DNA from 2 places in the Streptomyces sp. NPDC014894 genome. Region 2 is predicted to be linked to the other one. Evidence: riboswitches for the same ligand, from Rfam matches in the RefSeq annotation. Region 2 holds a riboswitch; the other holds the start of a gene.
What was found. A riboswitch is a leader RNA that binds a small molecule or an ion and turns the genes downstream of it on or off. The one in region 2 is predicted to bind cyclic di-AMP.

Region 1 (4,572 bases), on a different contig from region 2:
TGCTCGTGGTGCTGGCCGCCGCGGACCGCGATCCGGAGAGATTTTCGGAACCGGACGTACTCGACCTTTCCCGGCGCGACAACCAGCACTTGGGGTACGGGCACGGCATCCACTACTGCCTCGGCGCGCCGCTCGCCCGGCTGGAGGGGCAGACGGCCATCGCCACCCTGCTCAGAAGGCTGCCGGACCTTCGGCTGGCCGCGGATCCGGCGGATCTGCGATGGCGCGGAGGGCTGATTATGCGTGGATTGCGGACCCTGCCGGTGGAGTTCACGGGGCGTTGAATTGACGGTCCGTCAGGATTGTGACTTTCGCGTGATCTCCGCTGCATCGACTTGTGACGCGTGTTCGAGTGCGGCTACGTTCACCCCGTCTCAAGCAGTCAGGCGAAAGGCAACCGTATGCTCTCCGGGAATGGGCGACATCGCCGACCCCGCCAGGTTCCGGCTCTCGTCGTCGCGGCGGGGGTGACGGGATCGGCCATCGCGATCCCCCTGCTCGGCGCGGGTTCGGCGGCCGCGGTCGAGTCCACGACATGGGACCGGGTCGCGGAGTGCGAGAGCGGCGGCGCGTGGAGCGCCGACACCGGCAACGGCTACTACGGCGGGCTCCAGTTCTCCCAGGAGACCTGGGAGGCCTTCGGCGGTACGGAGTACGCCTCCCGCGCCGACCTCGCGAGCCGCTCGCAGCAGATAGATGTGGCCGAGAAGGTACTTGCGGCACAGGGCGCGAAGGCTTGGGCCTCCTGCGCCGCGATGGCGGGTCTCACCCTCGGGGCCGACGCCGGCGGCACGGAGCCGTCCTCCTCCCCGAGCCCGGCCGAGAAGGCCGAGCGCGCGGCGAAGGAGTCGAAGGCTCCGGCCCCGGGTCCGACCCAGGGCGTGGGCAGCGGCGCGGACAGAGCCGGCGGCACCGGCCCCGGCGCCGACCGGGAGGTCGCCAAGAAGACGGAGAAGGCCGCCGAGGAGGCGGGGAAGGCCACGGAGAAGGCGGACAAGGCCACCGAGAAGGCCGAGAAGGCCGACAAGGCCGCCGAGAAGCCCGCCGGGAAGCCCGAGGGCTCCGGCAAGCACCGGGGCGAGCCCGCCGAGGAGCCGGCGACCGGCTCGAACCGTACGGACGACGCCAAGGCGGGGAACGGGTCGGACGGCGCCCCCGCCGCCGGCGGACCGCCCCGCTCCGACGGGCAGGACGAGACGGCCGTACCCGAGGACGGGACCGCGACCGGCGATCCGGTCGCCGAGCGCGAGGCGGACGCCGGACACCCCTCCCGGGGCGAGTCCCCGGCCCGTGACGCCGTCGAGAAGACGGCGGACGAGGCCGCGGAGGGCAAGGCGGAGGAGAAGGACGGCGCGTACACCGTCCGGCCCGGCGACAGCCTCTGGGCCATCGCCCAGGCGCAGAAGCTGGACGGCGGCTGGAACGCCCTCTATGAGGAGAACCGCGAGACCGTGGGCTCCGACCCCGATCTCATCCACCCGGGCCAGAACCTCGACCTCGCCTCGAAGTAGGGGCAGTTCGATGCCCTCTGTCCTAGTTTGCTCAAATGAGACAAGGGTCTCTTTGCGGTAACTGGCCCACATAGCCTTCCGGAATCTCGCATTCCAGGCCCGACCTGCGGAAACGCAAGGTACCGGAGTGGCGCGATGGGCGATTTCTCCCCGATGTTCTCCTTTGAACATCGGGGAGAGGTGCGCTTACGGTCTGAACCGCTCGCCACCGCGGGCACCACGACCGTCACGCCGAATCCTGCCGTCGGTCGGGGGAACACGACGCTCAGTGCGCCGAAGGCAGGAGCGGGGGACCCAGGTAAGCGCCGGGCGCCGGCCGTCGAATCCGACGGCGGGAACCGGCTAGGGGTGAAGTCGCGCGCAAGGACGCGTGACCGGGCAACTCACTTGGCCCGAACCCGACAGCTCACCTCGTAGGCGTCGGTGAGGAGACGTTCCATGCTGTTTTCCGGCAAGGGCAAGCACCGCCGCCCGTCCAAGGCTGTCCGTATCGTCACGTTCGCCGGTGTCACCGGTGCGGCCGTCGCCGCCCCGCTGATCGGCGCCTCCACCGCCTCCGCGGCCACCGCCGCCGAGTGGGACAAGGTCGCCCAGTGCGAGTCCGGCGGCAATTGGTCCATCAACACCGGCAACGGCTACTACGGCGGCCTCCAGTTCTCGGCCTCCACCTGGGCCGGTTACGGCGGCACCGCGTACGCCTCCACCGCCGACAAGGCGTCCAAGGCCCAGCAGATCCAGATCGCCGAGAAGGTCCTCGCCGGCCAGGGCAAGGGCGCGTGGCCGAGCTGCGGCGTCGGCCTGTCCAACGCCGCGTACGGCGGCGGCTCCGCCGAGGCGGCCCCGCAGCCGAAGACCCAGCCGAAGGCCGAGCAGGCCCCGCAGCAGCAGGCCCCGCAGCAGGCCCAGCCCGAGCAGCGCACCGAGGCCCCGACCACCCGCTCCGAGCGCACCGAGGCCCCGGCCGCCGCCCCGCAGCCCGCGCAGCAGCCGCAGTCGAAGCCCGCCGGCGGCTACCAGAAGGGCGACGGCGAGTACGAGGTCAAGGCCGGCGACACCCTCAGCACCATCGCCGCGGCCGAGAAGGTCGACGGCGGCTGGTCCAAGCTCTTCGAGCTGAACAAGGACATCGTCGACGACGCTGACGTCATCTACGTGGGCCAGCAGCTCGACCTGAGCTGACGCACCCCGCCGGCCCTCGCGGCCGGCGCCCCGGGCCGCCCCGCCCGACCGTACGACCCGAGCCGTGGCCCCGCCCCTCCGCGGGTCGCGGAACGCCCCGGTCCGCGCGCTTCCCCCGAACGCGCGGACCGGGGCTCTCTTGTGTTACCAGTCAGTAGGCAGGGTCGGTCCGTCCCCGGGAGCTGGACTTCACCCCCTTTTTCGTCCCAGGGGGCGGGCATCCGCAGGGCGGGACCCGCCCGCCGGTTAGGCTCTTGTCGCAAGGCCAAAGAGACCCTGCACTTCACGCGTCACATCCCAGAAGGAGATGCTCGTGCCGTCCATCGACGTCGTCGTAGCCCGGGAAATCCTGGACTCCCGAGGCAATCCCACGGTCGAGGTCGAGGTTGGCCTCGACGACGGCAGCACGGGTCGTGCTGCAGTGCCGTCCGGCGCCTCCACCGGTGCCTTCGAAGCCATCGAGCTTCGCGACGGCGACCAGAACCGCTACCTCGGCAAGGGCGTCGAGAAGGCCGTCCTCGCCGTCATCGAGCAGATCGGCCCCGAGCTGGTCGGCTACGACGCCACCGAGCAGCGGCTGATCGACCAGGCCATGTTCGACCTGGACGCCACCGACAACAAGGGCTCGCTCGGCGCCAACGCCATCCTCGGCGTCTCCCTCGCGGTGGCCCACGCCGCCTCCGAGGCCTCCGACCTGCCGCTCTTCCGCTACCTCGGCGGCCCGAACGCGCACCTGCTGCCCGTTCCGATGATGAACATCCTGAACGGCGGCTCGCACGCCGACTCCAATGTGGACATCCAGGAGTTCATGATCGCCCCGATCGGCGCGGAGTCCTTCTCCGAGGCGCTGCGCTGGGGCACCGAGGTCTACCACACGCTCAAGAAGGTCCTGAAGCAGAAGGGCCTGTCCACCGGCCTCGGCGACGAGGGCGGTTTCGCGCCGAACCTCGACTCCAACCGCGCCGCGCTCGACCTCATCCTCGAGGCCATCAAGGAGGCCGGCTACACCCCGGGCACCGACATCGCGCTCGCGCTCGACGTCGCCGCCTCCGAGTTCTACAAGGACGGCGTCTACGCGTTCGAGGGCAAGTCCCGCTCGGCCGCCGAGATGACCGAGTACTACGAGGAGCTGGTCGCGGCCTACCCGCTGGTCTCCATCGAGGACCCGCTCTTCGAGGACGACTGGGACGGCTGGAAGGCCCTCACCGACAAGCTGGGCTCCAAGGTCCAGATCGTCGGCGACGACCTCTTCGTCACCAACCCGGAGCGTCTGGGCCGCGGCATCGAGGAAGGCGCCGCCAACGCCCTCCTCGTCAAGGTCAACCAGATCGGCTCGCTGACCGAGACCCTGGACGCCGTCGAGCTGGCCCAGCGCAACGGCTTCAAGTGCATGATGTCCCACCGCTCCGGCGAGACCGAGGACGTCACCATCGCCGACCTGGCCGTCGCCACCAACTGCGGCCAGATCAAGACCGGCGCCCCGGCCCGCTCCGAGCGCGTCGCCAAGTACAACCAGCTGCTGCGCATCGAGGAGATCCTCGACGACGCCGCGGTGTACGCCGGGCGGAGCGCGTTCCCCCGCTTCAAGGGCTGATCCGCCCCGGGGGCCGGCGGCGGCCCCCGGGACCGGCCCGGACGGCGGGGCGGCCCGTCGTCCAGCCCCGTCGTCCACACGTCCCCGGCCGCGGTCCCGTACCGTGTCCGGGGACGTATGTACGTGAGGACCGCGCACCGAGCGGGAGCAGGGGAGGCGGAACGACATGGCCGGGAAGAACCGCGACCGGTTCTCCACCGCGACCAGGCTGCGGCTGCTCGGCGAGCAGACCGCCGCCCGTGTCTACCGCTCCCAGACCCGCCGCCAGGCCCGCCGCTCCCGGCTCAC
Region 2 (4,572 bases):
GGGACCGGCTGTCGGTGCTGTTCACCCCTTGGGGCGAGGGCCTGGTCCGGTCCTGGTACCGCCGGGCGCTGGTGGAGCTGTCCCGGCTGCCGCAGGTGCGCCGGGTGGCGATCCAGACCAATCTCAGCTGCCGGACCGACTGGCTCGCCGAGGGCGATCCGGAGCGCCTCGCGCTCTGGTGCACCTATCACCCGGGGCAGACTCCCTACGACCGGTTCCTCGGCAAGTGCCGTGATCTGGTCCGGCTCGGGGTCCGTTTCAGTGTGGGGACGGTGGGGCTGCCCGAGCATCTGGAGCATGCCCACAGGCTCCGCGCCGACCTGCCCGAGCAGGTCTATCTGTGGGTGAACGCGGCGGAGGGCCACCGCTACACGGACGCGGAGGCGGCCGCGTGGACGGAGCTGGACGCGCTCTTCCCGTACAGCCGCGATCCGCACCGTTCGGCCGGGCTGCCCTGTCGTACGGGCGCGTCGGTGGTCTCGGTGGACGGCGACGGCACGGTGCGGCGCTGTCACTTCGTCCGGGAGGAGCTGGGGAATCTCTACGACGGGTCCTACCGTGCGGCGCTGGGGCCCCGGCCCTGTCCGCGTGCGGTGTGCGACTGTCACATCGGCTATGTGCATCTGGAGTCGCTGCCGTTGTACGACGTCTTCGCGGGCGGTGTGCTGGAGCGGATACCGGCCGCCGGTCAGCTGTCGTCGCCGGTGCCGGTGACGATCCGTCCGTACGGAGCCGTCGCGGCGCGGGGTCCGGGAGGCTGAGCGCCTCCCGGACCCCGCGGGTCGCCGCCGGGATCCGCCCCGCTCAGAGCGGCAGCAGGTCCGGCCGCTTCGCGGCGATCCGGTCGCCGGAGCTTTCGCCGCGCAGCCGTCGGCCGATCCAGGGTCCGAGGTGCTCACGGGCCCAGAGAATGTCGTCGCGCCGTACTTCCAGCGTCCCGCGCGGGGGCAGCGGCGGCCAGGGCTGGTCCGGGTCGGCCGGGAGGCCGAGTCCGAGCACCTGCGCGGCGCGCAGGGCGACCCTGGTGTGCCCCTCCGGGGACAGATGCAGCCGGTCGCCGTCCCAGGCACGCCGGTCCTGGACCGATCTGAGCGACCACAGATCGAGCACCGGGCAGCCGTACCGGTCGGCGATGGATCGCACATGGGCGGTGTAGGTGGCGACCTTGCCCCGCAGATGGCGGAGGACCGGGACGCCCCGGGTGTCGAAGCCGGTGGTCACCATCACGGTGCCGACGGCGGCGGTGAGGTCGGCGACCGCGCGCTCGAAGCGCTCGGCCACGTCGTCCGGGTCGCTGCCCGGCCGGATGATGTCATTGCCCCCGGCGCAGAACGTCACCAGGTCCGGGGCCAGTTCCTTCGCCCTCGGCACCTGCTCCGCGACGATCTGGTCGAGAAGGCGGCCGCGCACCGCCAGGTTGGCGTATCGAAAGGTGTGTTCCGGTGCGCGGTCGGCGAGCAGAACCGCGAAGCGGTCCGCCCAGCCTATGTAGGTCCCGTCCGGGCCGGGGTCTCCGACGCCTTCGGTGAAACTGTCACCGATCGCCGCGTACGACCCGATTGCGCCCTTGGTCTCTGTTCTCGAATCGTCTGCCACAAGAACTCATCTTGACCTTGCGGATGTGACCTACGCGACCGTAGGGAGGGGTTGACGGGAGGTGATGTTTACCACCGGGAGATATCACGCCGCCGGGAATATACGGGAATCCCCTCGCACCGCGGGCGGTACGAGGGGATTCGGGCGCGGGCCGGCCGGCCCCGCGGCGTCAGAGGGAGACGCCGTGCTGGCGCAGATACGCCACCGGGTCGATGTCCGAGCCGTAGCCGGCGCCGGTGCGGATCTCGAAGTGGAGATGCGGTCCGGTGGAGTTGCCGGTGGAGCCGACGCCGCCGATCTGGGTGCCGCCGCTCACGTCCTGCCCGGCGGAGACCGAGAGGGAGGAGAGGTGGGCGTACTGCGAGTGGTTGCCGTCGCTGTGCCGGATGACGACCTCGTTGCCGTACGCGCCGCTCCAGCCCGCGGAGACGACGGTGCCCGGGCCGACGGAGCGGACGGGGGTGCCGGTGGGAGCCGAGAAGTCGACACCGGTGTGGTAGCCGCTGGACCACATGGAGCCCGTGGCGCGGTAGCCGGTGGAGACGCCGCCGGCGGCAAGCGGGGTGGTGTAGCCGGACGCGGCGGCCGGGGTCTCGGCGGTCGCCGGGGCCTCGGCGGCGGGGGCCGGAGCGGTGGGCTCCGCCGGGGGCGCGGGGGTGGGGGCCGCTTCGGCCGCGGGGGCCTCGGGCTGGGCCGGGGCCTGGCGGGGCGCGGCGGGGGCGGCCGGGCCGTTGCCTCCGGAGGCGGGCGCGGCGGCCTCGCGCGGAGCGCGGTCCCGCTGTTCGCCCTGGTCCGCGGAGCCCTTCGCCTCGGCGGGCTTGCCGAGGGCGAGTTCGAGGCCGGGGTGGATGAGCGACGGGTCGTCGCCGACCACCGCGCGGTTGTCCGCGTAGAGCTTCTGCCAGCCGCCGCCGACCCGGTGCTGGTCGGCGATCTTGGACAGATGGTCGCCCGCGACCACGCGGTACGCGGTGGCGGCGGGGGCCTCGGCGGGCTTCTGGCCGACCGGGGCGGCGGGGGCCCGACCCGCCTGCGCGGCGGCGGGCGCGACGGCCGGGGCGGAGGCGACGGCGGCCGGGGCGGAGGCGACGGCGGCCGGGGCGGATCGCTCGGCCGCGTGGGCGCCGGTCGCGCCCATCAGCGGAAGCGCGAAGGCCGCGCCGCCGGTGCCCGCGGCGACGAAGCCGCGGGTGAGTGTGCTGGTCCTGGGACGACGGTGCTTACCCTTGGCGGGCATGGGGCTGTTCCTCTCCGGCGCCTGCGAGGTGAGCTGTCGGGTTCGGGCTGGAGATGCCCGGCCGCACTCGTCGTACGGCTTCACCCCGAGCCGTCCGGAAATCCGGGCCGGCGTACTTCCTGGGTCCCCCGCTCCTGCCACGCTGTGATGTCCGATGGGAGTTCCGGCCGGCGGCAGGATGAGGCGGTCCGCCCGGATGGCCGTGACCGTAGACGAGCCGCAAGGAGCGGAACAAGCCGTTCCGCAGTCGGCGGATGATCCACAGAGGGGCGCGGGGAGCCCTCCCGGTCACCCTCCGTGGAGACCGGATCCCCAACTCCGGTCCCGGCGTCGCGATTGCCGTCCGGGCCGCCGCCACGGACCGTCACCACTATGATCCTGCTCACCGAGCAGGCCCCATCTCCCCCTGAGCCGGGGCACGTTATATCTAACGACTCATTTCGGTCAGAAGTGATGAATAACCCCGTGCGGGCGGCCCTGACCAGCGCTCCGGAGCGGTCCGGCCCGGCGCGTATCGACGCAAAGCGCGATCATGTGGATCCGGGCGCCGGCCGACGGCCCGCGACTCGCCCGAACCCCTTCCCCGAACGCCGGTCGGAGAAGATGATTGCCCCTGGAATCAATGTCGTATCGTCAAGAACAGGCCATCGTCGGCGAGCAGCGCCGGCGCCAATGACCCTCAGGAGACTTCGTGACGCAGCAGCTGCCGCAGGTCCCGTCGACCGAGCCCGAGCTGGTCGGAGTGCGTAATTTCCGTGATGTGGGCGGGCTGCCGACCGCGGACGGCGGACGGACCCGGTACGGGCGGCTCTACCGCAGCGGGCATCTGGCCCACGCGACCGAGAGCGATGTCGTCTTTCTGACCTCGCTGGAGCTGCACACGATCTTCGATTTCCGCAATGCGGCCGACATCGGGCTGGAGGGGAGCGACGCCGAGCTGCCCGGCGTGCGGAATCTGAATCTCCCGCTCAGCGATCCGGCCGACGGCGTGGAGTTCTGGAAGATGATCCGCGAAGGCGAGATCGACCAGCTGCGGTCGCTCCTGGGCGACGGGCAGGCGGCCCAGCGGATGAGGGACTCGTACCGGGTGCTGATCACCCGGCGGACGGACGAGCACAGCCGTATCCTGCACGCGCTCGCGGAGGACAGCGTGCCGGCGCTGATGCACTGCGCCGCCGGGAAGGACCGCGCGGGGCTCTCGATAGCGATCGCCCTGCTCGCGGTGGGCGTCGAGCGGGAGGCGATCGAGGAGGACTACCTCAAGTCCAACGAGCCCTCGCGGCGGTATCTGGTGCGCCGCGGCAACAGCTCGGAGGGCGGGATGTCGCAGGAGGTGATGGAGCTGCTCGGTCCGCTCTTCGACGCGCGTCTGGAGTATCTGCACGCCGCGTTCGACACCGTCCAGGAGAACTGGGGCACCACCGAGCGCTATCTCACCGAGGGGCTGAAGCTCGACCCCGGGACGCGAGAGCGGCTGCGCGAGCGGCTCGTGAGCGAGGGCTGAGACCGGACCGCTCCCCCGCGCGGCGGGGAGCCGGCCGTCTCGCGGGCCCCGCGTAAGGGCCCGCAGCCGGCGGCCGGGTCCGGCGGCCGGGGCCGGGCCGGGCGGGGGCGCCCCGGGCCGGGCCGGAAGGCGGTGGCCGCACGGCCGGGGGCTACGCCGGGGGCGGTGCGGCCGGGGGCTCCTCCGAGGGGCTACTTGGCGCCCATCTCGAACAGCAGGTAGAGGAAGCCGGCCA

Region 1: linked by a shared signal. The riboswitch ahead of ACF089_RS24740 (transglycosylase family protein) and the one ahead of ACF089_RS22320 (peptidoglycan DD-metalloendopeptidase family protein) in region 2 are both predicted to bind cyclic di-AMP.

Annotation. Positions count from the first base shown of each region.
Region 1 covers NZ_JBIBWD010000010.1:254,724-259,295, forward strand. The annotation lists gene ACF089_RS24730 (cytochrome P450) at 1-284, shown strand, start outside; gene ACF089_RS24735 (transglycosylase family protein) at 468-1,511, shown strand; cyclic di-AMP (ydaO/yuaA leader) riboswitch at 1,773-1,946, shown strand; gene ACF089_RS24740 (transglycosylase family protein) at 1,950-2,690, shown strand; gene eno (phosphopyruvate hydratase) at 2,998-4,284, shown strand; gene ACF089_RS24750 (septum formation initiator family protein) at 4,451-4,572, shown strand, end outside.
Region 2 covers NZ_JBIBWD010000009.1:145,770-150,341, reverse strand. The annotation lists gene ACF089_RS22330 (STM4011 family radical SAM protein) at 1-761, shown strand, start outside; gene ACF089_RS22325 (SGNH/GDSL hydrolase family protein) at 805-1,596, opposite strand; gene ACF089_RS22320 (peptidoglycan DD-metalloendopeptidase family protein) at 1,766-2,833, opposite strand; cyclic di-AMP (ydaO/yuaA leader) riboswitch at 2,839-2,993, opposite strand; gene ACF089_RS22315 (tyrosine-protein phosphatase) at 3,525-4,337, shown strand; gene ACF089_RS22310 (DUF6126 family protein) at 4,529-4,572, opposite strand, start outside.